DNA from 3 places in the Rhizobium sp. SEMIA 4085 genome. Region 2 is predicted to be linked to each of the others. Evidence: predicted binding sites of a transcription regulator. Region 2 holds the regulator's gene; each other region holds the start of a gene.
What was found. Region 2 encodes LexA, which represses DNA repair genes until DNA is damaged. Its sites were predicted from a motif close to TGTTCNNNNTGTGTTCNG; they were not measured.
Positions count from the first base shown of each region.

Region 1: the regulator LexA is predicted to act here: its motif matches at 8,088-8,105, upstream of C9413_RS17885 (PA0069 family radical SAM protein).
Region 3: the regulator LexA is predicted to act here: its motif matches at 10,648-10,665, upstream of rmuC (DNA recombination protein RmuC).

Region 1 covers NZ_JABEPH010000174.1:326-11,213, forward strand. The annotation lists partial or broken gene C9413_RS17835 (KUP/HAK/KT family potassium transporter) at 1-54, shown strand, start outside; partial or broken gene C9413_RS17840 (cell wall hydrolase) at 161-1,379, shown strand; gene C9413_RS17845 (AtpZ/AtpI family protein) at 1,662-2,006, shown strand; gene C9413_RS17850 (F0F1 ATP synthase subunit A) at 2,076-2,828, shown strand; gene C9413_RS17855 (F0F1 ATP synthase subunit C) at 2,897-3,124, shown strand; gene C9413_RS17860 (F0F1 ATP synthase subunit B) at 3,203-3,844, shown strand; gene C9413_RS17865 (F0F1 ATP synthase subunit B) at 3,848-4,333, shown strand; gene C9413_RS17870 (phosphotransferase) at 4,416-5,177, shown strand; gene C9413_RS17875 (DUF4168 domain-containing protein) at 5,362-5,811, shown strand; gene C9413_RS17880 (ribonuclease HII) at 5,977-6,669, opposite strand; gene C9413_RS17885 (PA0069 family radical SAM protein) at 6,864-8,021, opposite strand; gene C9413_RS17890 (glycosyl transferase) at 8,159-8,677, shown strand; gene C9413_RS17895 (hypothetical protein) at 8,865-9,179, shown strand; gene moaB (molybdenum cofactor biosynthesis protein B) at 9,227-9,778, opposite strand; gene C9413_RS17905 (4-(cytidine 5'-diphospho)-2-C-methyl-D-erythritol kinase) at 9,778-10,665, opposite strand; partial or broken gene C9413_RS17910 (tetratricopeptide repeat protein) at 10,672-10,888, opposite strand, start outside.
Region 2 covers NZ_JABEPH010000222.1:564-9,690, forward strand. The annotation lists partial or broken gene eno (phosphopyruvate hydratase) at 1-471, opposite strand, end outside; gene C9413_RS20605 (HAMP domain-containing methyl-accepting chemotaxis protein) at 913-2,757, shown strand; partial or broken gene kdsA (3-deoxy-8-phosphooctulonate synthase) at 2,786-3,625, opposite strand; gene C9413_RS20615 (VOC family protein) at 3,622-4,500, opposite strand; gene lexA (transcriptional repressor LexA) at 4,705-5,421, shown strand; gene C9413_RS20625 (hypothetical protein) at 5,760-5,933, shown strand; gene gltA (citrate synthase) at 6,374-7,663, shown strand; gene lpxB (lipid-A-disaccharide synthase) at 7,689-8,852, opposite strand; partial or broken gene lpxI (UDP-2,3-diacylglucosamine diphosphatase LpxI) at 8,852-9,127, opposite strand, start outside.
Region 3 covers NZ_JABEPH010000014.1:7,265-19,521, forward strand. The annotation lists gene C9413_RS02945 (class I SAM-dependent rRNA methyltransferase) at 1-139, opposite strand, end outside; gene C9413_RS02950 (carbon monoxide dehydrogenase subunit G) at 256-708, shown strand; gene C9413_RS02955 (GNAT family N-acetyltransferase) at 753-1,187, shown strand; gene C9413_RS02960 (LapA family protein) at 1,195-1,527, opposite strand; gene C9413_RS02965 (integration host factor subunit beta) at 1,639-1,938, opposite strand; gene sppA (signal peptide peptidase SppA) at 1,968-2,918, opposite strand; gene lptC (LPS export ABC transporter periplasmic protein LptC) at 3,138-3,803, shown strand; gene C9413_RS02980 (LptA/OstA family protein) at 3,818-4,423, shown strand; gene lptB (LPS export ABC transporter ATP-binding protein) at 4,463-5,251, shown strand; gene rpoN (RNA polymerase factor sigma-54) at 5,408-6,943, shown strand; gene raiA (ribosome-associated translation inhibitor RaiA) at 7,199-7,771, shown strand; gene ptsN (PTS IIA-like nitrogen regulatory protein PtsN) at 7,842-8,306, shown strand; gene C9413_RS03005 (ribokinase) at 8,442-9,341, opposite strand; gene rmuC (DNA recombination protein RmuC) at 9,392-10,615, opposite strand; partial or broken gene C9413_RS03015 (protoglobin domain-containing protein) at 10,823-11,315, shown strand; gene def (peptide deformylase) at 11,405-11,923, shown strand; gene C9413_RS03025 (hypothetical protein) at 11,985-12,257, shown strand, end outside.

The DNA of each region.
Region 1 (10,888 bases), on a different contig from region 2:
TTCCGTCTTCCGGCGAACCGCGTAGTCGAACTCGGCTCGCACGTCATCATCTGACACGTTTTCCAGACAGTCTTCTCCCCGCGGGGGAGAAGACGAAAAACCGCTCAGGATGAATTCTGGCACACCGCATTAACCAAGCATCAAGGTTAATGGGTGATTTTTGTCTGACTGTTGAAGCGTCCCGTGTCCGGAGTCTGGCGTTGCGTCGAATTCGCGTTTTCCGCAGCAAGCTGCGTTTTCTCCCTCAGAGCTGGATTTCACCCGCCATCTTCGGCATTTGCGGGTGGCTCGCATCCCCCACCATCGCATCGCATGCCGACCTCGCCGCCATGCTCGCCGGGCTTGATCAAAGCCGCGACAACTGGCGCATGGTGATGACAAATTCTCCGGCGGGCTCCATTCATCAGGCCGAACTCGCTTTCGCGGATCCGATTGTGACGGGAACGATCGCGGCCGGCGCGGGCATGGTTCTTCCGGATGGCCGCAAGGTTGCCTTTGTCGCGAAAGGCAAGGGCCACGAGGAAACGCCGGACGAAGACCGCGTCAACCGCGGAACCAAGAAAGGCCGCATCGTCGCCGTCGAGAAGATGCAGCCGCCGAAGGATTTCTCCGCCGGCTCCATTCTCCAGCGCACACAGCTCCTTTTCCAGCCGAGCTTCGCCATCAAGGACAAGTCCGCCTTCGTGAAGCCGAAGATCATGGGCAAGGAAATCGAGATCGCCACCAATTTCTACAGGAAGCAGCCGGTCATGCCGGAACCCGGTGTTCCGGCGATGCTTGCAGGCCTCGTCACGAGCAACAAGGCCGACGTGCTGGCGACCGCCTAGGCGCCGGCAGCCCCGGACTACGCCCGTCAATCGCCCGTCGACTCGATCCTCGCCGATCAGGCAAATGACGGCCGCTTCGTCCCGCAGATTGGCGCGGGCGATCACGCATGGGCGGCGAGCATCCTGCCGGCCAGCGTGTTTTCGGCGCGCGAGCAGCAGTGCCTTGCATCTGGCATCTATTTCGAAGCTCGCGGCGAATCGGTAAAGGGGCAGGCCGCAGTCGCGCAGGTCATCCTCAACCGCGTCAGGAACCCGGCCTACCCGAAAACCATCTGCGGCGTTGTCTACCAGAACGAAGACTGGCGGAACCGCTGCCAGTTTTCCTTTGCCTGCGACAACATCCGCGATCGCGTGAACTCCGAAAATCACTGGCGCGTTGCCCGCGACGTCGCCATGGCCGTCACGGCCGGCAAGATCTGGCTTCCGCAAGTCGGCTCGGCTACACATTATCATGCGGTCTATGTCCGGCCGAAATGGGCAAGGACCATGGAAAAGGTCGGCCGGATCGGCCTGCACGTCTTCTACCGCACCTATGGCGGCGGCTGGAGCTGAGGAAAAGCCGGTCCGGCAGCGGATTTCAGCGCCGATCATCGGCTTCGAAAGCGGATTCTTTCGCTCGAATTTTCAACGCAGTGTGAAATTCGGATCAAATCATTGATTCGGAACGATAATTTTATGGCTGGACATAAGCTTCCTACGCCTTGACTATGGTTTCCCCTAAAACTATGTTGCGCGCGACTTCAGAACGGGCCGAAAGGTTTTCAGACCTTGTGTCCGTTGTCCTGAAAACCGGGGTAGCGGGGATCGCGGACAGCGGAAGACGAGGAGGAAGCCATGGCGGATGACCGCGAGGAAAGTCTTGAAAAGCGCCGTGCGCAGCTGGGAGCGAAGCTCAGAGCCAAGCGCATAGATGCGGGAGAGGACGAGGCGAACGAAGCCCGCGCCGAGGTAAGCCGCAAAGGCTATGCTGAGGCGATGAAGCTTTCGAGCGAGTTCATTTCCGCCATCGTCGTCGGTGCCCTTCTTGGCTATCTTTTGGACCGTTTTGTCGGCACGGCGCCTTGGGGGTTGATTGTTCTTCTGCTTCTCGGTTTCTGTGCCGGCGTTTTGAACGTTCTTCGTGCTGCAGGCAAGGTTGCAAAACCGGAGCCTGGAGAGGCCGAAAACGGCAAGAAATAGGGCAGCGTGCCAGCGCTTTGTCCAGTGTGATGATCCCGCAATCGCGGGCCAAAGAGGAGAGAACAAGCGGTGTCTAACGATCCGACCCATCAGTTCCTGATCCAGAAGATTGTGCCGATCGAAATTGGCGGAATTGATTTCTCGTTTACCAACGCTTCTCTCTTCATGGCGGCATCCGCTGCCGTTGCCGCAGGCTTCCTTTATTTCTCGACGTCAAACCGCGCGATCGTTCCCGGCCGCTCGCAATCGGTCGCCGAAATGTCTTACGAATTCATCGCCGGAATGCTGAAGGAAGGCGCAGGAACCAAGGGGATGAAGTTCTTCCCGCTGGTCTTTTCGCTCTTCATGTTCGTGCTGACGGCAAACCTGCTTGGCATGTTTCCGTATTTCTTCACGGTGACGAGCCAGATCATCGTCACCTTCGCCTTGGCACTGCTCGTCATCGGCACCGTTCTCGTCTACGGCTTCTATAAGCACGGCTTCCATTTCCTGAATGTCTTCGTGCCCTCGGGCGTGCCAGGCATTCTTCTGCCGCTGGTGGTGACGATCGAAATCATCTCCTTCCTGTCCCGCCCCATTTCACTTTCTGTTCGTCTTTTCGCCAATATGCTCGCCGGTCACATCACGCTGAAGGTGTTCGCAGGCTTCGTCGCCTCGCTTGGAGCCCTCGGTGCAGTCGGTGTCGGCGGTGCCATTCTTCCCCTGATCATGACGGTCGCCCTGACCGGTCTCGAGTTCCTCGTCGCCTTCCTTCAGGCTTACGTCTTTGCGGTGCTGACTTGCATGTACCTCAACGACGCAATTCACCCGGGTGGCCACTAAGGATACCGACATTGACGTCAACGGGCGTCAGTCAATTCGCCGCAACAACCATTTCAAAGGAGTTCAACATGGAAGCGGAAGCAGCAAAGTTCATCGGTGCAGGTCTGGCTTGCTTTGGTATGGCCGGTACGGCTCTCGGCCTCGGCAACATCTTCGGCAACTACCTCGCCGGCGCTCTGCGCAACCCCTCTGCCGCTGACAGCCAGTTCGGCCGTCTGGTTTTCGGCTTCGCCGTTACGGAAGCTCTGGGCATCTTCTCGCTGCTCGTCGCTCTCCTTCTGCTCTTCGCCGTCTAATATCGGCGGATTGAGGGATCACGGCCTGCGACCAGCAAGCCGTGATCCTTTGTATTTGCAGTACACCTGGAGGTGAGCATGTTTTTTGTGACCCCGGCCTATGCTCAAGAAGCTCCGGCGGGAACGGCAGAACCGGGTGCAGCGCCCGCCACGGACCCGCATGCCGCTCCGGCGCCCGGCGAGGTCCATACCGAGACCGGCGTTCCCGGTGGCGAGCATGGCGGCGGTGTTTTCCCGCCTTTCGATTCGTCGACTTACGCATCCCAGCTTCTGTGGCTGGCGATCACCTTCGCCGTTTTCTTCTTGCTCATGCAAAAGGTCATTACGCCGCGAATCGGCGGTATCCTCGAGCAGCGCCATAAGCGCATCTCGCAGGATCTCGACGAGGCAAGCCGCCTGAAGGCGGAAGCCGATGCGGACGTTGCAGCCTATGAAGCTGAACTCGCTGCGGCCCGCGCCAAGTCGAACTCGATCGGCTCTGCCGCGCGAGACGCCGCCAAGGCCAAGGCCGAAGAAGATCGCCGCTCCGTCGAAGCGAGCCTCTCCGAGAAGCTGAAAGCTGCCGAGGGCCGCATCGCCGACATCAAGGCGAAGGCATTTGCAGACGTCGGCACGATTGCCGAGGAAACGGCCGCTGCCGTTATCGAACAGCTGATTGGTGGCACAACCGCCAAGACCGACGTTGCTGCTGCTGTCGCAGCCGCCAAGAAGGAGGCTTGATCGATGGAATTTGATGCAACTTTCTTCGCCTTTGTCGGCCTCGTCCTGTTCCTGGCCCTCGTCGTCTATCTGAAGGTTCCGGGCATGATGGCAAAGTCGCTTGACGACCGCGCCGACCAGATCCGCAACGAGCTGGCCGAAGCCAAGCGTCTGCGCGAAGAGGCTCAGCATCTGCTGGCCGAATACCAGCGAAAGCGCAAGGAAGCGGAAGCGGAGGCTGCGCATATCGTCGCCGCCGCCGAGCGCGAAGCCGAGATGCTGACTGCCGAGGCGAAGAAAAAGACGGAAGAGTTCGTCGCCAACCGCACGGTCCTTTCGGAACAGAAGATCAAGCAGGCGGAAGCCGATGCGATGAAAGCCGTCCGTTCGGCTGCCGTCGATCTGGCGATCAGCGCGGCCGAAACGGTTCTCGCCAAGAAGGCCGACGGCAAGGTCCAGACCGACCTCTTCAAGGGTGCCGTCGGCGAAGTGAAGACGCGCTTGAACTGAGCGTTCTTTCATGTTGATCTGGAAAGGCCCCGGCAACGGGGCTTTTTTATTGGCGGCGGTGCGGCTGCCCGGAGAGTTGCTGATGCTGAAGGATGAGACGGGTTCCGGACCGATCTTGCGTGACGGGCTCGTATGGCGCGCCACGCGTCCATGGACTGCGAATGTGCATTCCCTCTTTCGCCACCTGAAGCAGTGCGGCTTCGCTTCAGCGCCGCGATCGGCAGGCTATGATGAGAATTTCGAGCGCGTGACTTTTATTGAGGGCGAGTGCGGCGACCTCGATAGTGTCCAAATGCGCTTGGACACGGTACTGACTTCTGCGGCGCGATTGCTGCGCATCTACCACGATTGCTCGACATCCTTTCAGGGGGCCGCTGAAGGCGCCTGGCAGCTTAAGCCGAAGCCGCCGTTTGAAGTCATCTGTCACGGCGATTTTGCACCGTACAACGTCGTCATGCGCGACGGCAAAGCGATAGGCATCATCGATTTCGAAGCGGCACATCCCGGTCCGAGGCTCTGGGATATCGCCTATGCTGTCTATCGATGGGCGCCGCTGTCGAGACATATCGCGGTAGAGAGCATCGTCACGATAGAAACGCAGATCAACCGGGCGCGGGACTTCCTCGACGGTTACGGCTTGCCAGCCGATGAACGCGCCGCTTTGCCCGATCTTGTCATCGAGCGTTTGAAGGGGCTTGTCGCTTTCATGGAAGCGGAAGAGGCGCGGGGATCGGAAAAATACCGCAAGGATATCGAAGACGGCCACCATCGGCTTTTTCGCGATGACATCGGCTACATCCGCGGTCATCGGGCTCAGATCGCGGCCGGTATCATGGCCAATTGATTGAGCCGGCAGCACGCCGAAGCGGTGAATCCTGCCACAAAGCCGCCGCTTGATTGTCGGCAGATCGCCTTCCTATTGCCGCACCGAAAACGCCTGAGAGTCACATTGTCGCCGGATCGTTCCTCAACCCTAACCGGCGGCCAAGGCACTATGTCGCCGTCCATGCCACCACAGAGGAATGAATATGATCACACGTTTTACCCCTGTTGCAGCGTTGACCGCTGCAGCTCTCAGCTTGATGTTTTTCAGCAGCCCCGCGTCCGCACAGCAGGCAGCTCCAGCGCAGCAACCGGTTCAAGCGCAACCAGAAGGCAAAGGCGCGGCCGCAGCCGTCAGCGATCAGAAAATCGAGGCCTTTGCGGTCGCCTATCTTCAGGTTGACCAGGTTAGGCAGGAATACTCGGCCAAGATCGGAGCAACACAGGACACGGCAGCCAAGCAACAGCTGCAGACTGAAGCCAGAAAGCAAATGGTACAGGCCGTGGAAGCCTCTCCAGGCATCTCGCTGGATGAGTACAACTCAATTCTAACCGCCGCGCAGAACGATCCGGCGCTCGTCAAGAGAGTTCAGGAAAAGCTCCAGGAATCTGCGCCCGCGCAGCCGGCGCAGCCGGCGCCCGCGACGCAGCAGTAAGCTGGGCGCCGGGACTGCACTTGTGCTGTTCTGGTTCCATTGAAGCGGTCCGAATGACCGCTTCAATCATCGCGTGCGAACGCATGATGCTGCTTCTATGAACGGCAATATAGAGTTCGGTCTCATGGAAGCTCGGTCTCGTGGACAGGTTTGCAGCGGCAGCAGTTACTCTTCCAGCATTTCGTCCATCGTGGCGCCTTCGGTTCCGTTCTTCTTCAACGGCCGGAAGCTCATGCGGTGAAGCGAGCAGGGGCCATGCCGCTCGATGCCGGCGCGGTGCTGCGCCGTGCCATAACCCACATGCGCGGCAAAGCCGTAATCGGGGAAGACGGCATCTGCACGGGCCATCATCCGGTCGCGGGTCACCTTGGCAACGATAGAGGCGGCGGCGATGGAGACCGAGCGGGCATCGCCCTTGACCACCGCTTGGCCCGGGCACTCCAGCCCCGGCGGTACGTCGAGGCCATCGGTCAGTACATAGCTTGCAGGAATAGCAAGGCCGCAGATTGCCCGGCGCATGGCGTCGAGGCTCGCCTTGCGGATATCCGTGAGGTCGATGTGTGTTGAACTCGACGATGCGATGGAAACCGTCGCGGTAGCGAGGATCTGGGCGAAAAGTTGTTCGCGCCGTTGCGCCGAAAGCTGCTTGGAATCGTTCAGCCCGTCCGGGATACGCCTGGGATCAAGAATGACGGCAGCGGCGACGACAGGTCCGGCCAAAGGGCCGCGCCCTGCTTCATCGGCGCCAGCGACCGGCCAGTGACCGGCCTTGCGTGCCTTCAGTTCCAGCTTGAAGTCCGGGACGAGCGGCACCTCTTCGAAAAGCAGAGGAGAATCGGGTGACGTGCGAGGTTTCATGCGGCTGAACCTCGCACGCCAACCCGATTTCCTGCAAGCCCCCGGATCAGGGCGGCGCACCGGGGGCTCAGGCCGCAAAACGGGCAGGGGAGCCGTTTGCGGCGGCAAGAAGCCAGGGCGGCGGCCTCCTGCGGGGTAACTCGTTATGGCATTCCCCGGGCGGCCTCAGGCAACACCCGCGCCCGGACGGGCTGCTAAAGCAGCGAAAGCTGCACGCCGCTGCCATCCGGCGGCACGAAAAGATCATCGCGAAGCGGCATGCTGCGCCTTGTCATGCCGAGCCGTTTCGTCGCCATCTCGAAGCGGCGGGCGAGCTGCCAGGCATAGGGGCCGGCGCCTTTCATGCGCTTGCCGAATTCTGCGTCGTAGTCCTTGCCGCCGCGCATCGAGCGGACCAGCGACATCACGTGCCGGTAGCGATCCGGATAGTTCTGCAGCAGCCAGTCGCGGAAAAGCGGCGCGACTTCCAGCGGCAGGCGCAGGATCACGTAGCCCGCCTCCAGCGCACCGGCAACCTTTGCCGCGTCGAGAATGCGTTCCAGCTCGTGGTCGTTCAGCGCGGGGATCATCGGAGCGGCCATCACCGAGGTCGGGATGCCCGCCTCTGTCAGGGCCTGGATCGCCTCCAGCCGGCGCGGCGGCGTTGCGGCGCGCGGTTCCATCGCACGAGCGAGCTTGCGGTCGAGCGTGGTCAGCGAAAGCGCGGCACGCACAAGGTTCTTGGCTGCCATCTCCTGCAGGATGTCGATATCGCGCAGAATCAGCGCCGACTTGGTAACGATCGAGACCGGATGGTTCGCCTTGTTCAGCACTTCGAGGATCTGCCGCATGATACGCCATTCCTTCTCGATCGGCTGGTAGGGATCGGTATTGGTTCCGATGGCGATGACCCGCGGCTTGTAGCCGGGCCTCGCGAGCTCGCGCTCCAAAAGTTTGGCCGCATCCGGTTTGGCAAACAGCCTGGCTTCGAAATCGAGGCCCGCCGAAAGCCCCATATAGGCATGCGTCGGCCGGGCGAAGCAGTAGATGCAGCCGTGTTCGCAGCCGCGATAGGGATTGATCGAACGGTCGAACGGAACGTCCGGCGACTCGTTGCGGGTAATCGCCGTGCGCGGCTTTTCGATCTGCACTTCGGTCTTGAAGGGGGGCAGTTCTTCCAGCGTTTGCCAGCCGTCGTCGAAGGCCTCGCGGTGCATCGGCTCGAAGCGCCCGCTGGGGTTCAGTCCAGCCGCACGGCCGCGGCGCCGGTCGCCCTCGATGCGAAGGCCGGAAGAGGCGATCAACGCTTCGGCAACATCCGCCGTATTGGCAGGCGCAAACGCAGCCTGCCCTGCAAGGGACTGTTCGTTCATTCGGTTCTCCCGGGACAAGGCCATTGCCGTCGTCCGTCTTGATGATTAAATTCCTATCGAGAAAAAGAGAACAATGCAAGAACAAAATGAGGAAAGACATGCTGGCAAATTTTTGTGCGGCGCTTTATAAATAGGCAATGTTGACGGTTGTTTTGGAGTGCCAGGATCAGGAACCTGAGCTGGCGCAGACTTTATCGGTGCTGGTGGCGGGTGCAGTCGAAGGGCTCGTAAGCGACGTGGTCGTGCTCGATCACGGCTCGCGCGATGGTACATCCAGGGTGGCGGACGCGGCTGGGTGCCGGTTCCATTCGCAATGGGATATCAAGGATGTATTTCGCTCGGCCCGCGGCGAGTGGCTACTTTTCGTCGAACCTGGCGCCCGGCCGCAGACTGGTTGGATAGACGAGATCGCCGAATACGTCGCCCTCAACAAAGTTCCGGCGCGTTTCACCGCCTCGCGCGGATACAGGCGCCCGTTTTTCCAGCGTGTAGGCCGGTCGCTGCCGCCGCTGGAACTCGGCCTTCTCCTGTCGAAGAAACACGCGATTGCCGCCGCAAGAAGCGGAATGCGCCTTTCCGAATTTGCCAAGGGGCAGAAGCTGCGCAAGCTTTCCAGCGAACTAATTCCCTCCTGGGTCGCCCGCGCCGCACGATAGCGCGCAAACTTTGCAGCACCCGCGCTAAAGATGGCGCCCGATACGATTTCGCGCTATAATTCAGCCATGGCGCCGCCCGAGCGCCCCCGCTTCTTGGCGGCCGACCATGGAATTGCCGACAGACGGCAGAACAGGTCACAGCGGAAGTCTCCTCTTCTGCCGGGTTTCCGGCGAAAGGAGGTGCGTCATGAAACGCAATATGATCCGCGGCCTGCTGGCCGTCATATTGACGACATTGGTGATCGCGCATCCGCATTCGGCAGCATCGCAGATGATGCGCAGTTGCGCAGGCCGATCCGAGGTCGTCGAGTTCCTGGACAAGAACTTCGCCGAAAAGCTCACCGCGGTCGGACTGATCAACCAGAACGCCATTCTTGAGGTCTATGCCGCCAAGAGCGGCACCTGGACACTCATCATTACGGATGTTCACGGCGTCAGCTGCTTCCTGCTGTCGGGTGACAGCTGGGAAACGATACCCACTCTGCCGGGCTTGGATACATAGCGAACCCAGGCTGCTGCCATGGCGCATCCTGGGCAGCAGCGCGCCTTCTACTTCCCCATGCCGCGCTTCATGTGCTCGTCGAGCCGCGGCATGATCTCCACGAAATTGCAGGGCATGTGGCGGTAGTCAAGCTGCGCCTTCAAGATGCCGTCCCAGGCGTCCTTGCAGGCGCCAGGCGAGCCCGGGAGCACGAAGATGAAGGTCGCCTTGGCAACCCCTGCCGTTGCCCGCGATTGGATCGTCGACGTGCCGATCTTGTCGTAGGAGACGCGGTGGAAGACTGCCGAGAAGCCGTCCATGCGCTTCTCGAACAGCGGCTCCAGCGCCTCGGGCGTGACGTCGCGGCCGGTCAGGCCGGTGCCGCCGGTGGTGATCACGACGTCGATGCCGTGCGTCTCCGTCCAGGCGTTGACCTGGGCAGCGATCGCCACCTTGTCGTCGCGCACGATGGCGCGGTCCATCAGCTTGTGGCCGGCCTCGGCGATGCGCGCCACAAGTGTGTCGCCGGATTTGTCGTTCTCCAGCGTGCGCGTGTCCGAAACCGTCAGAACGGCGATGCCGACGGGAATGAACGGCCGCTGTTCGTCGATACCTGCCATCACCTGTCTCCCGAAAGCGTTTCCGTCGCCTGGAAATACCAGTCCGGCCGTTCTCTGTGAAGCTTTGCCGCGGCCGCTCGGGCTGTTTCAATCGAGCCGAAGATGCCGAAACAGGTTGCGCCGGAGCCGGACATGCGGACAAGTCTTGCGCCTGCGTCCTTCAATGCGGCCGACACATCTTCGATCTCGGGAACAAGCCTGCGGGCAGGCGGCTCGAGATCGTTCCGGTTGGCCCCGATCGCCGCCAGCCAGTCGCTGCCCCGCAAGGCAAGCGGCGGGTTGTTCTTCGCCGTCAGCATCCGGAATATCTCGGGCGTCGAGACCGCCTTCAGCGGATTGGCCAGCACGATCGCAAAAGAGGGCAAGGCAACGGGCTCGATCTGGTCGCCAATCCCGCGCGCAATCAGCGGCCGGTTCGCGAGGCACATGGGAACGTCGGCGCCAAGTCTGAGAGCGATCGCCGACAGCCTCCCGCCGGGCAGGCGGAGGCTCCAAAGCCGCATGAGGCCGCGAAGGGCGGCTGCCGCATCCGCGGAACCGCCCCCGATACCAGAGGCGATCGGAAGGTTTTTTTCGAGATGGATATGGACCGGCGGTGCATGGTCGCCCTGCGCCAGCGCTGCCTGGCGAAGCATGTCGCGCGCCTTGAGCACCAGATTGCTGCGCGAACCGATGTCGAGAGCGGGGCCGAACCGTCCGCTGATCGTGAATTCGTCCGATGGCGAAGGGGCAAAGCCCAGCCTGTCGCCGTGGCCGGCAAAGGTCACCAGCATGTCCAGCAGATGATAGCCGTCGGCTTTCTGGCCCGTCACGTGCAGGGCAAGATTGATCTTAGCGAAAGCATCTTCGGTAACCGCGAAGCCGCCGCCCATGCCCGCACCAGGCATGGGTTGTCAGGACTTCTTGTCGGCCGGCGGCGGCGTAACAGGCACCGGATCCGGCTGCTTCTTGTCGGCCGCCTTGGCGTCGTCGTTGTCCGTCGTCAGACCGTTCGCGATCTTGTCCTTGATTCTCGGAATCTCGGTCTCTTCCGGTTCCGAACTAAGCGCCCGGTTCCACTGATAAACGGCCTCGAGCTTGCGTCCGACGTGCCAGTAGGCGTCGCCCAGG
Region 2 (9,127 bases):
ATTGTCGGCATGCGCGCCGCCGTTGATGATGTTCATCATCGGAACCGGCAGCAGATGCGCGCTCGCGCCCCCAACGTAGCGATAGAGCGGCAGGCCGGCAGCCTGGGCGGCAGCCTTGGCGACGGCGAGCGATACGCCGAGGATGGCATTGGCGCCGAGGCGGGCCTTGTTCGCCGTGCCGTCCAGGTCGATCATGATGTTGTCGATCTGGATCTGGTTTTCGGCATCGATGCCGCCGATCGCGTCGAAGATTTCCGTGTTGGCAGCCTCGACGGCCTTTTCAACACCCTTGCCGAGATAGCGCTTGCCGCCGTCGCGAACTTCGACGGCCTCATGCGCACCGGTCGAGGCGCCGGACGGCACAGCCGCACGGCCCATGCTGCCGTCTTCGAGATAGACATCGACTTCAACGGTCGGATTGCCACGGCTGTCGAGAATCTCGCGGGCGATAATGTCGGTAATTGCAGTCATGATCTCTTCCTGCTCGGTGGGTGATTAATCGTTCGAAGCCTGTTTAATCGAAGGCACGCAAATTACAATGCCACACCGACGACACACGGCATGGTATGGCCTATAGCCCGAATATGTCAGGCTTTTGAAGAAGCCGCTCGCACCCCATCGATCCCTGTCGCGAGCTTGCTCCGGCTTTTCGGAACCTCAGGTTTTGAAATGATACCCGGTCACTTTCGATCTGGTTGTAAATTTATCGGTCAGTAACCAATCAATATTATAATTAATACTCAGTGAGGAAATACTGCCCCGCTTCCCGGCAAGTAGTATTGCATGATGCGCTTCCTCGTGCGGTCCAAATCCGCTTGGTTATACGGATCTCACGATTTCAGGTCCCTCGAAAATTCCAGAATAATTTCAAACGAACAGCATCTGTTCGCTATTCACTTCATGGGGCGCAGGATGAAACTCAATATTGCACGCAGCCTTGCTATTTTCGCGATGGTCGTCGCCGCGGGATTGATCGCTTCGATCGGCATACAGAATTATGCCTTCAATAAGCTGCGGGTGAACGGCGAGATGTACAAACAAATCATCTACGGCAAGGATCTCGTCGCCGATATACTGCCGCCGCCCCTCTACCTCGTTGAGTCTTACATGCTTGCGCTCGAAGCGGTGCAGCGCCCCGGCGTTGCCAAGAATAACGTCGACCGCATAGAAAATGTCCTGAAGCCCGCCTACGAGGACCGCCGCAAATATTGGCTGGCGACCGCGCTCAGCTCGGACCTCAAGCAGAAGCTCTTGAACGATGTCCTTGTCAAAGGCGAGGTGTTTTGGAAGGTGATGCGGGAGGAACTCGCTCCGGCCATTGTCAAGAATGACTCCGCAGTCATTCCGGCGTCCTTCGAAAAGCTTGCGACGAATTTCCATATCCATGAAAACGCCGTCAACGAACTCGTCGGTATGGCGAACACCTTCCTGGCGTCCGCTGAAAAGGACGCCGCCGAACAGACACGCATCCTTTCGGCTATCACGCTCGCGGCTGCCGCAGTCTCGCTCTGCCTGCTTCTTGGCGGCCTTTACGTCTTCCGCCGCCGCGCCATCGTGCCGATCTCGGCGATGCGCGACTATATGGCGATCCTTGCCGGCGGCGACTATTCGAAGGATGTGCCCTTCAGCCGGCGTGCCGACGAGATCGGGGAGATGGCGCGCGCCGTCCCCGTCTTCCGCGAATCCGCCGAAGAGCGGAACAATATCCGTGCCCGCCAGGATGCCGAACGTCAGGCCCAAGCACAGCGCGATGCGGCGCTTGCCGCTGCCAATGCAGACGAGGAAGCCATCCGCGAGGGCGTCATCGCCAGCCTGAGCCGCGGCCTGGAACGGCTCTCCGGCGGCGATCTCACGGTCCAGCTTAGCGAGCCTTTCGACGCAGCCTACGAGAAGCTGCGCGAGCAGTTCAATTCGAGCGTCCGCACGCTTTGTGAAGCGATGAAGGAAATCTCGATCGTGACGAATGTAGTAAGGAGCGGCTCCGGCGAAATCGCATCGAGCACAAACGATCTGGCCCGGCGAACCGAACATCAAGCCGCCTCGCTGGAGCAGGCGGCCTCGGCGCTCGACCAGATCACGGTCACCGTCAAGAACTCGTCGGTACGGGCCAAAGAAGCCAACGTGATGATGACGGCGACAAAGGAAAGCGCCAGCTATTCGGCAACCGTCGTGCACGAGGCGGTCGCTGCGATGGAGGAGATCGAGACATCATCTGCACAGATCGGCGAGATCATCAACGTCATCGACGAAATCGCCTTCCAGACCAACCTGCTCGCGCTCAATGCCGGCGTGGAAGCCGCCCGCGCCGGCGAGGCCGGAAAGGGTTTTGCGGTGGTTGCACAGGAAGTGCGCGACCTTGCCAGCCGCTCCGCCAATCTGGCAAAGGAAATCAAGCAGCTGATCGAGACGTCTTCCAGCCAGGTTTCGGCCGGCGTTGCCTTGGTCAACCGCACCGGTGAAGCGCTCGGCAATATCGATCAGCAGGTTCTGAAGGTGACCGCGTTGATCGAGTCGATCGTGCGTTCCTCTGCCGAACAAACGACCGCTCTCCTGGAAGTCAACGCCGCCGTCAACACTATGGACAGCGTCACGCAGCAGAACGCGGCGATGGTTGAACAGACAAATGCCGCCTGCCGCGAACTCGGTGACGAGGCGATACACCTCAATCACCTGCTGGCCCGCTTCCTTCTCGATGACGTAACGACGTCCGCCGCAACGCGGTCGTACTCAAGCCAAAGGATGGCGCTCGCCGGTTGACGGCGGGCACCTTCGGCCAGGATCGCTCCGCCTTGGCGACGGCGTCGAGGGCCAACAGCTTTTCCAGAAGCCGCGGCATGTCGTTCAAGTACACCATATTGGGGCCGTCGCAGGGGGCATTGTCCGGATCCTGGTGGGTCTCGATGAAGACACCTGCAACTCCGACCGCAACCGCCGCCCGCGCCAGCGTCTCGACGAACTGGCGCTCCCCGCCCGACGTCGTGCCCTGGCCACCTGGCTGTTGTACGGAATGGGTCGCATCGAAAATGACCGGAGCCCCCATGGCCGCCATGATCGGCAGCGAGCGCATGTCCGAGACCAGCGTATTGTAACCGAAGGACGCGCCACGCTCACAAAGCAGAACGTTCGGGTTGCCGCTCTGATTTAGCTTGGCGAGAACATTCTTCATGTCCCAGGGAGCGAGAAACTGGCCCTTCTTGACATTGATGACACGGCCGGTCTTCGCGGCTGCCACAAGCAGGTCCGTCTGACGGGAGAGGAAGGCCGGGATCTGCAGAACGTCCACGACCTCGGCGACCAGCGCGCATTGCTCTTCCGAATGGATATCTGTCAGAACCGGAATGCCGAGTTCCTTCTTGAGGTCGGCGAAGACTTTCAAGCCCTTCTCTAGACCGATACCGCGTTTGCTCGACAGCGAAGAGCGGTTCGCCTTGTCGAAGGAGGTCTTGTAGACGAGCCCGATGCCAAGCTTGCCGCAAAGCTCCTTGAGCGTGCCAGCAACCATGAAGGCATGGTCGCGGCTCTCCATTTCGCATGCGCCGGCGATCAGCGACAGCCTGCCACTGTTGGAAAATACGACGCGGCCGGCACCTTCGCCGACTGCGACTTCGGAATTCGTATTGCTCATCGGGTCTCCTCGAAGGCGAAGATCGCGCCTTGGCCGGGCGCAGGCTTCACCAGGACTCTGTTGTTCTTGCGTGTATAGGGCATCCCGTTATCAGCCAAAAGCGCTTCTGTCACGGCAAGATCGGTGGTGCGGAAAACGATAGCGCTGCCTCTCAGACCCTTATCCACGGTTAACGGCACCGAATCGAAATAAGCCTCCACCCCTTCCGGCGACAGCAGACTGATCCTGACATTCGCTGCCGCGATCGCCACGCCAAACGGTGTCCGCTCAATTTCTGTCGTAGACACGGCCAACTGAAGGAACGAGCCGAAGGCTTCAGGCTCGGGCGCGCTTAGCACCATCTCCGAGATACCGGTTGCACCGTTCGCGTGCTTTTCTAACGCGCTCCGATCGGCCGGAGAGGCGTTGATGCGCTGGCAGTCAAACAGGAAGAAATCCGGCGCCCGAAGATCGGCGGCAAACGCAAGCTTGAAAGTGCCTGTCGATTGCGACCCGTCCGGCATCTTGATCAGGCGCGAAAACTCCAGCATGGCGCCGCCGCTCTTTCTCGCACGCACGAAATGAGCATGATCGGCGTCCGCGTCGTCCGTGCTGAATGCTGCCGCAGAGAATCCGTCATTGCCGCACCGGAAACGAAAGGCCTGGTCGCGCGCCACAAACACGTTTCCGTGCCGCACTGATTCTTCACATTCTTTCGCACTCGCGACGCCAAGCGGCTCGAGGTAGGTCTTGTCGGCGAAAAAAACGCAAGCATTCACTGTGCCGAAAGGATGACGGCCCTCGGCGGCAACCGTGAACCCCAGTCGTCCCAGCCGCTCCCGCGCGAGATCGATGTTGGTGACCGGTAGAACAAGATGATCCAACGGATGCTGCATGGCGCCAGGTCTCCATTTCCTGTGCTGAAGATGTGTGCCGCTACGTGGTCAATGCAAGCTGAAAGCGATGATCCGGCAAACAAAGTTTCCGAAAATGACCGGTATTGGGACGAAGTTTTACGAAAATTTAGGTACTTGCGGAACACATATGGAACATATAGTGTCTGTTCTGGCTTTGTTTCACGAATTTGGGGTTAAACTTCGATGCTGACACGCAAACAACAGGAGCTTCTCCTCTTCATTCATGAGCGTATGAAGGAATCCGGCGTTCCGCCATCCTTCGACGAAATGAAGGATGCACTGGATCTCGCGTCCAAATCCGGCATCCACCGGCTGATTACCGCTCTGGAAGAGCGCGGTTTCATTCGTCGCCTACCGAACCGCGCCCGCGCGCTTGAAGTGATCAAGCTGCCGGAAGCCTACAGCCCGAGCATGCAGCCCCGCCGCGGCTTTTCGCCGAGCGTCATCGAGGGCAGCCTCGGCAAGCCGCAGCCTGCTGCCGCCGCGCCGAAGCCGGCGAACGAAGACAATAACAGCTCTATTTCGGTTCCCGTCATGGGCCGCATTGCGGCAGGCGTGCCGATCTCGGCGATCCAGAACAACACGCACGACATCAACGTTCCGGCCGATATGCTCGGCTCCGGCGAACACTATGCGCTTGAGGTCAAGGGCGATTCGATGATCGATGCTGGCATCTTCGATGGCGACACGGTCATCATCCGCAACACCAGCACCGCCAATCCCGGCGACATTGTCGTGGCACTGGTCGATGACGAGGAAGCGACGCTGAAGCGGTTCCGCCGCAAGGGTGCGTCCATCGCGCTTGAAGCGGCGAACCCGGCCTACGAAACGCGCATCTTTGGACCGGATCGCGTGAAGGTTCAGGGTAAGCTCGTCGGCCTTATCCGCCGCTACCATTGACTGGCAGCGCGTCGCCGGCAAAGGCGCCGGCGCGCCAAGCTCTACGGGCAATCGAGTTTCTCGAAGGCAGTTGTTCAAAGCACGGTTCGACGGCGCCGGTTTTCCGCGAGGTTTCATCCGCGAAATGCACTGCGCCATTGGCAGGCGCCGAACCGCAACCTTGCCCGCGTGACGGACGATGTCCGCGGCATCGCAAGCCGGGCGTGGCACCGTTTCGCATCGCATTGCTTACCTCTTCCTGCTGCCGCGATGAAAAGTTTGCATCCCCCGTCTTTTCGCGGGTCGCAGCGCGCCTCACGGCTGCGATCGGTCAAAGCCAAAGCGCTGAGCATGGCCATATGATCGAAGAAGGCGGCGAAAGATTCGTGCCGGACGCAAACCAGATCGCCGCCCAAGCTCGAAAAAACCGTCGCAATGCGCAGGCGCGTGCCCTGAGCGGCTCCTTCGCTCGCCATTTGCAGGCCGAAAGCCGGTATGCATCCACAATGACTGATCTGTGGCTATTGGGGTGAACGGTGGCTATTGACGGGCGAGCGCTGTCCTGTTGCCGAAGGCTCCTTCCCGCATTCCAAAAGCGCAAGCCGGGAAGCTCGCAAACTGCTTGTCCGCGACATCTACAGAAGCGGAAATGCGCAGCTCAGCCGTTTTCAACTCCGGCATGCACCCAGCATGCCGACAGCCTATGAATACAACCAGAATGCAGCCCTGAGGGCGTTTCAGCAACAATAATCGATTGAAAAAAGACCAAAAAATTGGATTGCAAAAAGCCGAATTAAATCATTGGCTTCCGCTATGCGCCTCCGGCATCGCAGGAGTGTCCAAAAGTTGATACTGCGATGCACAAAATGGCGCCACGGTAACTTGGCATTGGCGCTCTGATCATATAGCTATCGGAGAGGACGCTTAACCCTATGGCGCTTTTATGGCGCCGCCGCCAGTTTGGAGGATCAGCATGACGGATCAAAGCGCAACAATCAAAATCGGCGACAAAACCGCCAATCTTTCCGTGAAAAGCGGAACGATCGGTCCGGACGTCATCGATATTGGTGCACTCTATAAAAACACCGGTTCCTTCACGTACGATCCTGGTTTCACCTCGACCGCTTCCTGTGAATCGAAGATCACCTATATCGACGGCGATGAAGGCATTCTGCTGCATCGCGGCTACCCGATCGAACAGCTTGCTGAACATGGCGACTTCCTGGAAGTCTGCTATCTACTGCTTTACGGCGAATTGCCGACGGCTGCCCAGAAGAAGGACTTCGACTACCGCGTCACGCATCACACCATGGTGCACGAGCAGATGTCTCGCTTCTTCACCGGCTTCCGCCGCGACGCCCATCCGATGGCCGTCATGTGCGGCTGTGTCGGCGCTCTGTCTGCCTTCTACCACGACTCGACAGACATCACCGATCCGCATCAGCGCATGGTCGCAAGCCTACGCATGATCGCCAAGATGCCGACTATCGCGGCCATGGCCTACAAGTACTATATCGGCCAGCCCTTCGTTTATCCGAAGAACGATCTCGACTACGCCTCGAACTTCCTGCGCATGTGCTTCGCGGTCCCGTGCGAAGAATATGTCGTGAACCCGGTCCTCTCGCGCGCCATGGACCGTATCTTCATCCTGCACGCCGATCACGAGCAGAACGCCTCGACCTCGACAGTTCGTCTCGCCGGCTCTTCGGGCGCCAACCCGTTCGCATGCATCGCGGCCGGCATTGCCTGCCTTTGGGGCCCGGCTCATGGCGGTGCCAACGAGGCGGCGCTCAACATGCTTTCGGAAATCGGCTCGGTCGAGCGCATTCCGGAATATATTGCCCGCGCCAAGGACAAGAATGACCCGTTCCGCCTGATGGGCTTCGGTCACCGTGTCTACAAGAACTACGATCCGCGCGCCAAGATCATGCAGAAGACGACGCATGAGGTCCTCGCCGAACTCGGTCACAAGGACGATCCGCTTCTCGAAGTCGCGATGGAGCTGGAACGCATCGCGCTGACCGACGAATACTTCATCGAAAAGAAGCTCTACCCGAACATCGACTTCTATTCCGGCATCACGCTGAAGGCGCTGGGCTTCCCCACGACGATGTTTACGGTGCTCTTTGCGTTGGCCCGTACGGTTGGCTGGATCGCCCAGTGGAACGAGATGATCGAGGATCCACAGCAGCGCATCGGCCGCCCGCGCCAGCTCTATATCGGCGAACCGCTGCGCGACTACGTTCCGGTTTCGAAGCGCTAAGCCGCTTCCGCCCGAAAAAACCCGGTCAGAGACGGCCGGGTTTTTTCCTGTCCAGAATGTCGAGAACGATATCCGCCGCTTTCTCGCCCGGCGGCTTTTCCGTCTGCATGCGCTGCCAGACAAGGTCGAAACCTTCGAGCATTGCGCGCCGCTGGAGCGTGTCGCTGGAAAGGCGTTCCATCCAGCGCGCCAAACTCGCGCCACGAACGACCTCGTTGATATATTCGGGGACGACGGCATAGTCGGCGATCAGATTCGGGATTGCTCCTGTCCACGTCTTGATGCGCCGCGTCATCATCGTGATGATCCAGTCTGTCTTATAGACTGAGACTGTCGGCACGCCTGTAAGTGCAAGCTCGAGGATGACAGTCCCCGAGGCAGCCATTGCCGCATCGGCCTCCGCGAAAGCTCGCCATTTCTGTTCATTGCCAATCAGGATCTCCGGTTTCGTTTCCCAGTCCTCCACGAGGTTGCGAACCATCGATTCCCTGCGGCTGACGGTCGGCATGAGAAACCGCATTGTGCCACCGCGGGCGACGAGCTCATTGACGGCATCGCGAAAATAGGGAAGCAGCTTTGTGATCTCCGACGAGCGCGAGCCCGGGAGCAGCATGATCGTTTTCCGGCCCTCGCCGACGGTCCTGAGCTTTTCTGCCCGGCCGCGCCTGGCGGCAATCAGGTCCGCATCCGCCGTCAACCTGTGGCCGACATAGGTCGTCTGCGGTCCGCCGAGCTGCTCCATCACCGCGGGCTCGAACGGCAGAACGGCCAGCACATGGTCGACATAACCGAGCATCTGCTGGGCGCGATATTCCTTCCACGCCCAAACGCTGGGACAGACATAATTGACGACCGGGAGTTCCGGCAGGGCTTCGCGAACACGTTTGGCAACGCGATGGGTAAAATCCGGGCTGTCGATGATGAAAAGAATATCGGGCTTTGCCGCAACGATTGCAGCCGTCGTCTGCCTGATGCGGGCGACAAGCTTCGGCAATTTTCCAAGCACCTGTGTGATGCCCATAATCGAAAGCTCGGAGAAGTCGAAGAGCGACTTCAGCCCCTGTGCCTCCAGCGCGTCGCCGCCGACGCCGACAAGTTCAATCCCGGCATGCCTGCGCTTCAGTGCAGCCACGAGATCGGCGCCGAGAAGGTCTCCGGAAACCTCGCCTACCACGATCGCGATCTTCATCACAGCCCCCATGACGGCAGGCCGCGATCGAGCCCGCAGACAAAAAGCCCGGCTTCGTCGGCTGCCTTGATCACAGCCTGGCGATCCAGCACGAGAGCACGTCCCGCCTCGATTGCAATTCCCGCCAAACCCGCCGCCTTGGCATTCGTCACCGTGGAGAGGCCGATCGACGGAAGGTCGGCGCGGACATCCTGCTGCGGCTTGCAGAGCTTGACCAGCACGCCACGGCGGCGCGGCGATATACGCCCGGCGCCACGCAGCGATGCGACGCGCTC
Region 3 (12,257 bases), on a different contig from region 2:
TCGCCTCTCGCACGGTCTCGCGCGCGGCCACAGGTTTGACCGCTTTTGGCGGGTGGCTCGAGCGTTCGTCATTGTGGCGATTGCCGGGGGAGCCGGCAGATTGCGCCTTATGGCCCGGCCGGCGCTCTTTCTGTCTCAACGTGATTTCCGCGTCTCAAGTTTGATAGAGCCCGTGCAAATAGCATCCCCAGTCACCTTGGCAAAGTGCTTTCCCGCTGTGATAAGTTTAGAGAATTGAAACGGGAGGATTTCGATATGGACATGACCGGCGAGGAACGCATCAATGCGTCGCGCGATGCGGTGTGGGTAGCCTTGAACGATCCAGAAGTCTTGAAGCGATGCATCCCCGGCTGTCAAAGCCTTGAGATGAGGTCGCCAACCGAGCTTACGGCGGTCGTCAAGGTCAAGATCGGACCGGTCTCGGCGACCTTCAACGGTGAGGTGACCCTGACAAATGTCAACGCGCCGCAGAGCTATACGATTTCGGGTGAGGGCAAGGGCGGCGTTGCAGGCTTTGCCAAGGGCGGGGCCGACGTCACCTTGAGGGCGGAAGGTGCAGAGACAGTGCTGCAATATGCCGCAAAGGCACAGGTCGGCGGCAAGCTTGCCCAGCTTGGAGCGCGTCTGGTGAATTCGACATCGCAAAAGCTTGCGCAGCAATTCTTTGCAGATTTCAATGCTGTCGTCAGCGAAAAGGCCGCGGAATAGTCTATTGGCTTGGCACAGTCTTTGGCCTCTTCTAAATCGCATCCATGAATTACACAGTCAGAAATTCCCGCCCTTCGGACAATGGGCAGCTCGGCGACATTTATCTCAACGAGCGCAGGCAGACCTTCACCTGGGTCGATCCCGGCAAGTTCAGCCATGAGGATTTTCTCGCCCATTCGCAGGGTGAAATTGTCTGGATTGCCGAAGCGCCTGATGGCGAGATCGCCGGTTTCATGACGCTATGGGCCGCAGATGATTTCATCCACATGCTCTACATCCGCAAGGAATGGCAGGGCAGGGGCGTCGGTACAGCGCTGCTGAAGGCTCTGCCGGAGTGGCCGCGCCGTAAATACCGGTTGAAGTGCCTGATCAACAACAGAAACGCCAAGACATTCTATGCCGGCCGCGGTTTCGTGGTCACCGGTAGCGGCACGTCGGCTGAAGGCGACTACGAGGAACTGAGCTTTATTCCTGCCTGACGGTCGATCAGCGGGCCGGCAATTGACCGGCGATCTCTTCGGCGCGGGTCTTGTGCCGGTCCGCTTCGCTGTGCCAGCGAACGGCCTCCTTCGCCTCGATTTTCGCGCGCTTGCGGTGTTTGCCCTGTGTGAGCCATGTGGCGGCCGATCCGATCAGCATGCCGACAATCAGCGCGATGAAGATGAAAACGAAGAACGGCGCAGCAACCGCGAGAACCTGATCTTCGGGCCGGAAGGGGTTGAATGCCAGCGTCACGCTCTGCCGGTTGGCAACGCAGAAGGTGATGAGAATGATGCCGAGCGGCAACAAAATCAAAAGGTTGATGATCTTCTTCGCCATCCGTGGCCTCCGCGCGTGGTTGCGCCGCTTCGATACGGCGCATGACTGCTCACGAAAATAGAATGGTACGCGCGAGGTTCAAGCGCGATTTCGACGCAGTCCGGATGAAGTTCAATCGTCGTGGTCGGCCTGGCCGGGGTTCAGCCGTTCGCGCAACTCCTTGCCGGTCTTGAAGAAGGGCACCCACTTCTCCTCGACGAATACGGTGTCGCCGGTGCGCGGATTGCGACCGGAGCGCGAAGGGCGGTTCTTGACGGAAAATGCACCGAAGCCGCGAAGCTCGACGCGGTTGCCCGCTGCGAGCGCATCGGTGATCTCGTCGAGAACCGCGTTGACGATATTCTCGACATCCCGGTGATAAAGATGCGGGTTGCGCGCGGCAACGATCTGCACCAATTCCGACTTGATCACGGTCGCCCCCTTAAATTATTGATTTCTTATCAATCGCGGCCAACCTGCCAAACTGAAACGAGCCCGTCAAGGAGCAACTTTTGTGGCAGAATGCCCTCGATGTCCTGGCTCTTCACGAGATCGCCATAGCCGAACAGAACTGCGAGCTTCGAAACAGCCCCTGCGAGAAGAAAAGGCGTATTGCTCTTCTTGTCCCAATCCACGACCGGAAGATCCTTGCCGACGTCCCTCCCGGCGAGATAGTCCCGGATTTCCGTGTCGCCGCCGACCCGGTCGATGAGCTTGGCCTTCGCCGCTTGGCGGCCGGTGAAAATCGTGCCGTCGGCGAGCTTCAGCACCTCGTCGCGCGGCAGCTTGCGGCGGTCGACAACCAAGTCGACGAACCAGGCGTAGCTGTCCATGACCATATTGTTGATCATGGTTTTGGCTTCCTCACTGGCAGCATGGAAAGGCGATGGCTCTGCCTTCAGCGGCGACGACTTGATCTCCTGCAGCGAGACGCCGAGCTTGTCGAGCAGCGGTTGGATCTGCGGATACTGAAAGATCACGCCGATCGATCCGGTGAGCGAACTTTCTCCGGCAATGATCGTATCGCCCGCGGCAGCAATCATATAGCCCGCGGAAGCGGCAAGCGTCCGGATATCGGAGACGACGGGCTTCTTCGCCGCAATCGCCCGGATCGCTTTGAATATTTTTTCGCCGCCAAAGGTCGTGCCGCCCGGCGAAGAAATGGAGACGATGACGCCTTTGACGCGGTCGTTTTCTTCGATCTTCTTCAGCCTCTCGAGCAACTCGTCGTCGTCGGTTATGAGCCCGGAAATTGTCACATGGGCGATGTGCGGCCGCTGCGTGGCGATGTCGCCTGCGACGAATTGGTAAAGAGCAAAGCCGAGCGCGACCAAGAGCACCACCGCCGCAATACGCCAGAAGCCGAGTTTGCGGCGAAGCCTGCGGCGATCCGCGATCGTCGAACTGTCCATAAGGTCCTCCAGAGCCGGCGCGCCGGCTTCATGCAACATGGCATCAGATAAGGCGGCATTCCTTCTTCGGAAATGCCGATTTACCTCGTTTTCATGCCTTATTTGCTAGTTGCAGAAAAAAATCCATATTGGCAAGCTAGTGTAATAATGCGAAACGATCTGTGATCGGTCGATGTAGTCCCTATATAGGGTTGCCGATCAACAGACACGGACATGTTAATGCTCAACACATTGAACAGCAGCGGGAAGCCTGCCTTTGCCAGGCCTGGAGGGAGCGCCTATGCGGCTGCCCTGTTCCATTCTGCACGTGTCCGCCGCCTGAAGATATTGCTGCCTGTCGCTGCCGTCATCATTTCGCTTGCCTTCATTGCAGTCTCGATGGTCCGGGCTTACCTGCCCGAGAATCTCAAGATCGAGGGTGCCAAGATCGAAAACGGCAAGATCGTCATGGAAAAGCCGGCGATCGCCGGGCGCAATGCCGACGGCATCAACTATTCGATGCTTGCTGAGCGCGCGTTGCAAGACATCAAGAATCCGAACCTTATCACGCTCGAAACGATCAAGGCTGCGGTGCCGGTCAACGATGATCTGATCGCCCGCGTTGAGGCTGCCACGGCCGATTATGACCGATCCACGGACAACCTTGCGCTGAGGGACCCGTTCACGATTTTGCTGAGCAACGGTCTGACGGCGAAATTCCAATCTGCCAAGCTCGATATCAAGGGCGGCAAGATGACGACAGATGATCCTATCGAGATTCAAAAAGACGGCGCTTCGATTGTTGCGCAGTCGCTCAAGATGACGGATAAGGGGCGCGTGATCACATTCGAGGGGAATGTTCGCATGAATGTCGATCCATCCGTCATCCGTAAACAGGGCACCTAACAGCCGGGTCACTCATGACAATAGATTGTCACTTTTCACTTCGTAAGTCTGGCATAACACTTGGCGGCAGCGCCCTGGGGCTTTTACTGATGGCAGGGGCGGCCTTTGCGCAGGCGACGACCAGCCAGATGGATGGCCTGAAGCTCGACAGCAATCAACCGATCCAGATCGAAAGCGACAAGCTCGAGATTCACGATCAGGACCACAAGGCCGACTTCACCGGCAATGTGAAGGTCGTTCAGGGGAAGACGACCCTGCAGGCCGGTCACATGACGGTCTTTTACAAGGCACAGGGCGGCGACGCCCAACCCAACGGCGCAAAGGCCGACGCCGGAGCGGCGTCCATCTCATCGGGCAATGCCGACATCGACCGTATCATCGTCACCGATAAGGTTTTCCTGAGTTCCGGCACGCAGACAGCGACCGCCGACAACGGCTCCTTCGACATGGCCCAACAGCTCTTCGTCCTGAAGGGTGAAAAGGTTGTGCTGTCGGATGGGCCGAACGTCTTCACGGGCTGCCAGCTTACGGTTCATATGCAGACCGGACAGGCGCAACTGGATAGCTGCGGGGGGCGCGTCCAGATTCAGCTTGATCCGAAATCCCAGAAAAAGAACTGAGACCGGCCGCCCGACGTGAAATTATTCTCGCTTTCAACCATGTTCGGCCGGGCCGGGCCGCAATCTGCCGCGGACTCTGCCGCCGGCGGAGACAAAAGCCGTTACCACGGCACGCTGATTGCACGCGGCCTGACGAAGACCTATAGCACGCGGCGTGTCGTCAATGGCGTTTCGCTGGTTGTCAGGCGCGGCGAAGCTGTCGGCCTTCTGGGTCCAAACGGTGCCGGCAAGACGACCTGTTTTTACATGATCACCGGCCTCGTGCCGGTGGACGAAGGCACAATCGAGATCGACGGCAACGACGTAACGACGATGCCGATGTATCGCCGGTCGCGCCTCGGCGTCGGATACCTGCCGCAAGAGGCCTCGATCTTCCGCGGCCTGACGGTCGAAGAGAATATCCGCGCCGTGCTCGAAGTGCACGAGAAGGACAAGACCGAGCGGGAAAAGAAGCTCGATGAGCTTCTGGAGGAATTCCATATCTCCAAGCTGCGAAAATCGGCGGCGGTCGCATTGTCGGGCGGTGAGCGCCGGCGTCTGGAAATCGCTCGCGCGCTCGCAACCGATCCGACCTTCATGCTGCTTGACGAGCCATTTGCGGGCGTCGATCCGATTTCGGTCGCTGACATCCAGAACCTCGTCCACCATCTGACTGCGCGCGGCATCGGCGTTTTGATCACCGATCACAATGTGCGCGAGACGCTCGGCCTCATCGATCGGGCCTATATCATCCATGCCGGCGAAGTGCTGACGCATGGGCGCGCGAACGACATCGTCAACAATCCGGAAGTGCGACGGCTCTATCTTGGCGATAAATTCAGCCTTTGATAGGATCGAAGGCGACGGAAATTCACCTTCCTGTCATACTTGCGCTTGACCAAATAGAATAAAAAAGCAATTTTTGGGCCAAGTTGGATTTCCGCGGCCCGAACTCTGCTCGATCGCGGTTTCCCGGAGGAATTGAACGGGAGTTTCGCGTCCGCTATGGCCCTGTCTGCCAATCTTTTCCTGCGACAGAACCAGTCCCTGGTGATGACGCCGCAACTGATGCAATCCATCCAGTTGCTGCAGATGACGCATTTCGAGCTTGTCCAGTTTATTGCGCAGGAAGTCGAGAAGAACCCATTGCTCGAATTTCCGTCAGATGACGCGGAAACGGGCAGTGATAACGATGCACAGGATGAGCCGTACGGGCGTCAGGCCGACGAGGATGACCGCACCGAGGCGCTTTCCGGGGACTGCTATGACAACGGCAATGACGGCAGCGCCAGCCGGCTGAGCGAAGAGCTGGACGTCAATTATGCAAATGTCTTCCAGGATGACGGGGTCCCGCCACGGGCCGATGCGCCGGAGCTGATCAGCCAGTGGAAGTCGATGCCGGGGGGCGGCGACGGAGAGAATTACGATCTCGATGATTTTGTTGCAGGCCAGGTCTCGCTCAGGGATCACCTTGCGCAGCAGATTCCATTCATCCTGCCGGATGCGGGAGACCGGCTGATCGCGCAGCAGTTGATCGACCAGCTCGACGAGGCGGGTTACCTGCAGAGCGACCCTGCCGACATCGGCGAAAGACTAGGTAGCGATCCTGCGGCCGCGGAACGTGTTCTTGGCGAATTGCAGACCCTTGATCCGCCTGGGGTTTTTGCTCGCAGCCTGGCCGAATGCCTGTCGATCCAGCTGAAGCAGAAAGACCGCTTCGATCCCGCCATGCAGGCCCTCGTTTCCAACCTCGAATTGCTGGCACGGCGCGACTTCGCGACGCTCAAGCGGCTTTGCGGCGTGGACGAGGAAGACCTGCTTGATATGCTCGCAGAGATTCGCCAGCTGAACCCGAAACCCGGCAGCTGCTTTGAAACCAGCGTTTGCGAAGCGATCATGCCGGATGTCGTCGTACGTTCGTCACCAGATGGGAGCTGGCTGGTGGAGTTGAACCCTGATACGCTCCCGCGCGTGCTCGTCAATCAGTCCTATTTCGCCCATGTTACAAAGAACGGCGGCGACTACACGTTCCTGTCTGAATGCCTTCAGAGCGCCAACTGGCTCACCCGCAGCCTCGATCAGCGTGCGAAGACGATCATGAAGGTCGCAAGCGAGATTGTCCGCCAGCAGGATGCCTTCCTGATGCATGGCGTCGATCACCTGCGCCCGCTGAATCTGAAGACGGTTGCCGATGCCATCAAGATGCACGAGTCGACCGTCAGCCGCGTCACCTCAAACAAGTACATTCTGACCCCACGCGGCCTTTTTGAACTCAAATATTTCTTCACGGTGTCGATCAGCGCGGTGGAGGGCGGCGATAGTCATTCGGCTGAGGCCGTTCGCCACAGGATACGCTCCCTGATCATGCAGGAAAGTACGGATGCGGTCCTCTCCGACGATGATATTGTCGACATGCTGAAGAAGGATGGCATTGATCTGGCTCGCCGTACGGTCGCAAAATACCGCGAGGCGATGAATATCGCGTCCTCCGTCCAGCGGCGGCGCGAGAAGCGGGCATTGGCGAAGGTTGCGGGCTTTTGACAGTCGAGCTAAATCAACCCTTGCCTGCATATCCTAATCAGCGCGGCGGCACACCCGTTGACATTTCGGCAGTCTGCCGCTAGAAGCCCGCCGCAACTGGCGCTGCAAACAGCGTTTGGACTTATCCCCATCATCCTCAGGGCGATTGAAGCACACGACTTAAGCCGATATTGCTTGAGTTTGCGTGAAGTGCTTGGATGAGGTCTGGCCTTGGCGTAAACTGGTACCGCAAACCACTATAAGAAGGGAAACTCCATGAGTGTGCGTGTATCCGGTAAACATATGGAAATTGGGGACTCGTTCCGTCAAAGGATCGAGGACCAAATGGACATGGCCATCACGAAATACTTCGACGGGGGATATTCCGGTCAGGTGATTGTGGAGAAATCGAGTTCGCGGTTCTCTGCGGATTGCAAGCTCCATCTTGATAGCGGGGTGGTGCTGCATGCGGCAGGTGAAGCGATGGACCCGCAGCTTGCATTCGATGCCGCTTCGGAGCGCATCGAAAAGCGTCTCCGCCGCTACAAGCGCAAGCTCAAAGATCATCATGCCGGAAACCATCTGAATGGTACGGAAGTCGCCTATACGGTCATGGACGCTGTCCCGGATCATGAAGACGAGGTCCCCGACGATTTCGCACCGGTAATTGTTGCCGAGAGCACGAAGCAGTTGAAGACCATGTCCGTTGCGACCGCCGTCATGGCGCTCGATATGACGGATGAGCCACTGCTTTTGTTCCGCAGTCCGGGCACGGAAAATTTGAACATCGTTTACCGCAGGCATGACGGTAATATTGGCTGGATCGACGCCGCCAATATCAAGAGCTGACATCCGGGCGATGAGCGGTAGCCACGCCGCTCTCCCAATCATCCGGTTTCGGCGACAGAAGGAAAAAGAAATGGCATTGGCAGATCTGCTGCACCAAGATGCGATCATTCCCGCCCTAAAGGTAAATTCGAAGAAACAGTTGCTTCAGGAATTGGCGGCAAAGGCCTCCAAGATCACCGGCCTTTCCGAGCGGGAAATTTTCGACGTCGTTCTGCAGCGCGAGCGTCTCGGCTCGACGGGCGTCGGCAATGGCATCGCCATTCCGCACGGCAAGCTCGCAAGCGTCCGCTCGATTGTCGGCGTCTTCGCACGGCTGGAAAGTCCGGTCGATTTCGAAGCGCTGGACGACCAGCCGGTCGACCTGGTGTTTCTGCTTCTCGCCCCGGAAGGGGCGGGTGCCGACCATCTTAAGGCGTTGTCGCGCATTGCCCGCGTGCTTCGCGATCACGATCTCGTCGCGAAGCTGCGTGCCACAGATTCCGCATCGGCGATCTACGCTTTCCTCAATGAAGAGCAAGCATCGAACGCTGCCTGAGCCGCAGACGATCATCTAAAATGAAAAGAGGCGCCCGGTTGTCGGACGCCTCTTTTCATGTGTGAAGACTTGTGCCTCAAAACTCTTCCCAGTTGTCCTGAACAACGGCGGCCGAACCGTGCGACTGTTGTGAGGCTATATCTTGTTTGCGACTTCGGCGGACAAGGGAATGGATGGCTGTGCTCCGGCCTTGAGGCAGGCAAGCGAGCCGGCGACGGCGGCCCGGCGGAGCGAAGCCTCGAAATCGAAGCCTTCATCGAGGCTTGCGGCAAAGTAGCCGCAGAATGTATCGCCCGCCCCGACGGTATCCACCGGCTCGATCTTCAGTCCTTTCGCTCGTGTAACGACGCCATCCCGGATTGCGATCACGCCGTCGGCGCCGAGCGTCACGATCAAGGTCTGCCCAGTCTCTCCGTGCAGGCGCCTCAACGCCGTTTCGCGATCGGCCGGGTTCATGTTGTCCTGGCCAGCAAGGCGCTCGAACTCCGTCTCGTTGGCGATGACGATATCGGCGAGACGTCCAAGCCGCGGGGCGTCGGCAATGAGCGGGGCGAGGTTGAGGACGGTCGTGACGCCCTTGACCTTGGCTGCGGCCAGCGCACGCTCGACTGCCGGTGCAGGCACCTCGAACTGCAGCATCAGGGTATCGCCCTTGCTCATGGCGCCGATCGCCGCATCGGCATCCTCGGCCGCGATGGTCCCGTTTGCGCCCGGCACGACGGCGATCATGTTCTCGCCGTCTCCACCAACAAGGATCAGCGCCGTACCGGTGGGGCCATCAACACGCTTGACGCCTGCAAGGTTGATGCCCGCCTGATCGAGAAGCGCCAGCGCCGGTGCAGCGAATTCATCCTTGCCGACTGCGCCCACCATATGGACCACGCAGCCGGCGCGTCGCGCGGCTAATGCCTGGTTGGCTCCCTTGCCGCCCGCCGCCGTGGCAAAGCCGTTTCCGGCCACCGTTTCGCCGGGCTTTGGCAGGCGATCGGTCGTGGCGATGAGGTCCATGTTGATGGAGCCGAAAACTGTGATCATAAAGGGTGTCCTGTCATGCTTCTCATGGCGACGGACACTGCCCGATGGGTTCACTCTTCGTCAACCACCCTGAGTTTGAGAAGGCCGGTGCGGCTTTCGACCGACTTCGCCGGAGGTCCGCTTTCACGTTCCTCCTTGAGCGCCTCTGCGCCCTCGAATTCCAGCGCTTCGATTTTTGCGCCGCGTTTGGAGAGTTTGTCAGTGGACGTGATGATCTGATCAACATCCCGCTGTGCCTGGGAAAAATGCGTCTGGAGTTTGCGCACGCGTTCATCGAGCCGCCCGAGATCATCCATCAGGATCGCGACCTCGCCCTGGATGACGTGCGCCTGCGCCTGCATGCGCTGATCCTTCAATACGGCCTGGATGACCTGGATCGACAGCATCAGCAGCGAAGGCGAAACAATGACGATGCGGGAACGATGCGCTTTCTGGACGACCGGCTCGAAATTCTCATGAATTTCAGCGAAGATCGATTCCGAAGGAACGAAGAGAAAAGCCGTATCCTGCGTCTCACCCTGGATAAGATACTTCTCCGATATATCGCGGACATGGATTTCCATATCGCGGCGGAATTGCTGCGAGGCAAGCTTGGTTGCGTCCTGCGTGCCCGCGTCGCGAATGGCATTCCAGGCTTCGAGAGGAAACTTGGCATCGATGACGAGCGGCGGTGCACCGTTCGGCATGCGCACGGTGCAGTCCGGCCGCGATCCGTTTGAAAGCGTTTGCTGGAAAGCATAGGTGCCCATCGGCAGACCGTCGGCGACGATGGTCTCCATACGCGACTGGCCGAAGGCGCCGCGCGTTTGCTTGTTGGAGAGGATAGCCTGAAGCCCGACGACATCCTTCGCCAGCGTCTGGATATTGTTTTGAGCGACATCGATGACAGCGAGCCGCTCCTGCAGGCGCTGAAGGTTCTCATGCGTCGATTTCGTCTGTTCGCTGATCGTCGTGCTGACACGCTGCGACATTCCGTCGAGGCGCTGACCGATTGCCTGGTTGAGTTCGGCCTGACGCGTCCCGAAGACCTCAGCCATGGTCGAAATGCGTCCCTGCATCTCGGCCTGAATCTTCAGGAGCTCGGCCATGCGGGCATCGGCTTGCGCGGCCCGGATCGCTGCCTCCTCATCCTGTTCGCGCCGCAGGTTGCTGTTCCTGACCAGTAGGAACATGAGCACCACGACAACAAGAGCGACAGCGCCACCGGCAAGCGCGAGGATGGTCGGGCTGAGCCCGGCGATCGAAATTGTCAGCGATTCGGTAACATTGTTCATTCGCGCACAATAACAAACCCGCCGGCGATGGCTAGATCAAAACGTGAACAGATCCACAGCGCGATTTCGTGGGCAAAGTGCTAAGGCACTGCGGCACGAAGCTCCTGAAGATCGCCGTCCGATCTTAACGAATAGTCAACTATATTTTCGAATTGTCGTTTCTGAGAAGACTTCTATCGCACCATGCGCCAGGACAGAAATCAGAGTATGACCGCTCAGCAATTCGAAAACGCACTCAAGCAGCGCCTTGATTTCATCGGACTCGACAGCGAGGGGAGAAAGACGATACGCGAACTGCGTCCGGTCATCGGCGAACTGATCGGCGGCGCGCTGGACAAGTTTTATGGCAAGATCGCCAGGACGCCCGCAGTGGCCGGCTCCTTTTCCGACAAGACGCGTGTCGGCCACGCCAAGAAACGCCAGGAGGGTCACTGGGCGAACCTTGCCTGCGGCAATTTCGACGAGAGCTTCGTGAACGGCGTCACCGCCGTCGGCAGGGCGCATGCCCGCACTGGCCTTGAACCGCGCTGGTATCGGCGGTTATGCGATCGTCATGGCAGAACTTGTCAAAGGCGTCATGGAAAAGCAGTGGCCGTCACGGTTCGGCCATCAAAACGGCAAGGCGCTTGCCGAGAAGCTCGCCTCGGTCATCAAGGCCCCTATGCTCGACATGGTCTATTCAATTTCTGTCTATCTCGATGCCGCAAATTCGGCAGGGCTGCGCAAAAAAGCACTTTCCGGAGTTTCAGGATAATTCCCTAGCTGGAAAAGATAGGTTATGGGATCGCGATGACCATCAAGCCACTTATCATTCTTCCAGACCCCGTCCTCCGCCAGGTTTCCAAACCGATCGAGCGGGTCGATGCCGATCTCAAGCGTCTTGCCGACGATATGCTGGAAACGATGTATGACGCACCGGGCATTGGCCTGGCGGCAATCCAGGTCGGCGTGCCGCGCCGGATACTGGTGATCGACGTTTCGCGGGAGGGCGAGGAAAAGCAGCCGCAGGTCTTTATCAATCCGAAGATCGTCAAATCTTCCGACGAGCGATCGGTCTACGAAGAGGGCTGCCTTTCCATTCCGGACTATTATGCCGAGGTCGAGCGTCCGGCGACCGTCAGCGTCGAATATCTCGACCGTGACGGCAAGGAGCACACCGTTGAGGCCGACGGCCTCCTCGCCACTTGCCTTCAGCACGAGATCGACCATCTGAACGGCGTACTCTTCATCGATTATATATCGCGGCTGAAGCGGGAAATGGTGATCAAGAAGTTCACGAAGGCGGCGAAGTCGGCGAAGGCGCTCTGAGTTGCGTTGAACTATGGACGCAGCGCGCCTGATATCGCTGATTTCGTAAGGGAGGTGCCGTATGGGCGGTCTTCTGATCCGGGATATTTCCGATGCGAAACGGAACATCGCCGTGCGTGCCGAGCGAAGGGGTGGCAGCCTTTCCGACGAAGCCAGGCGCCTTGTGCAAAAAGGCATGATCGCCGAAGGATCTGTTGCAAATGATGACGATCTAACGGCATGGGACAGTCTGCGTTCGATCCTCGGGCCGGACAACGACGACGAGGCCGAGGTGTTCGCGAAAATCATGGAAGAGATTGAAGCGGACCGAAAGCGCAATTTCGGCCGACCAATC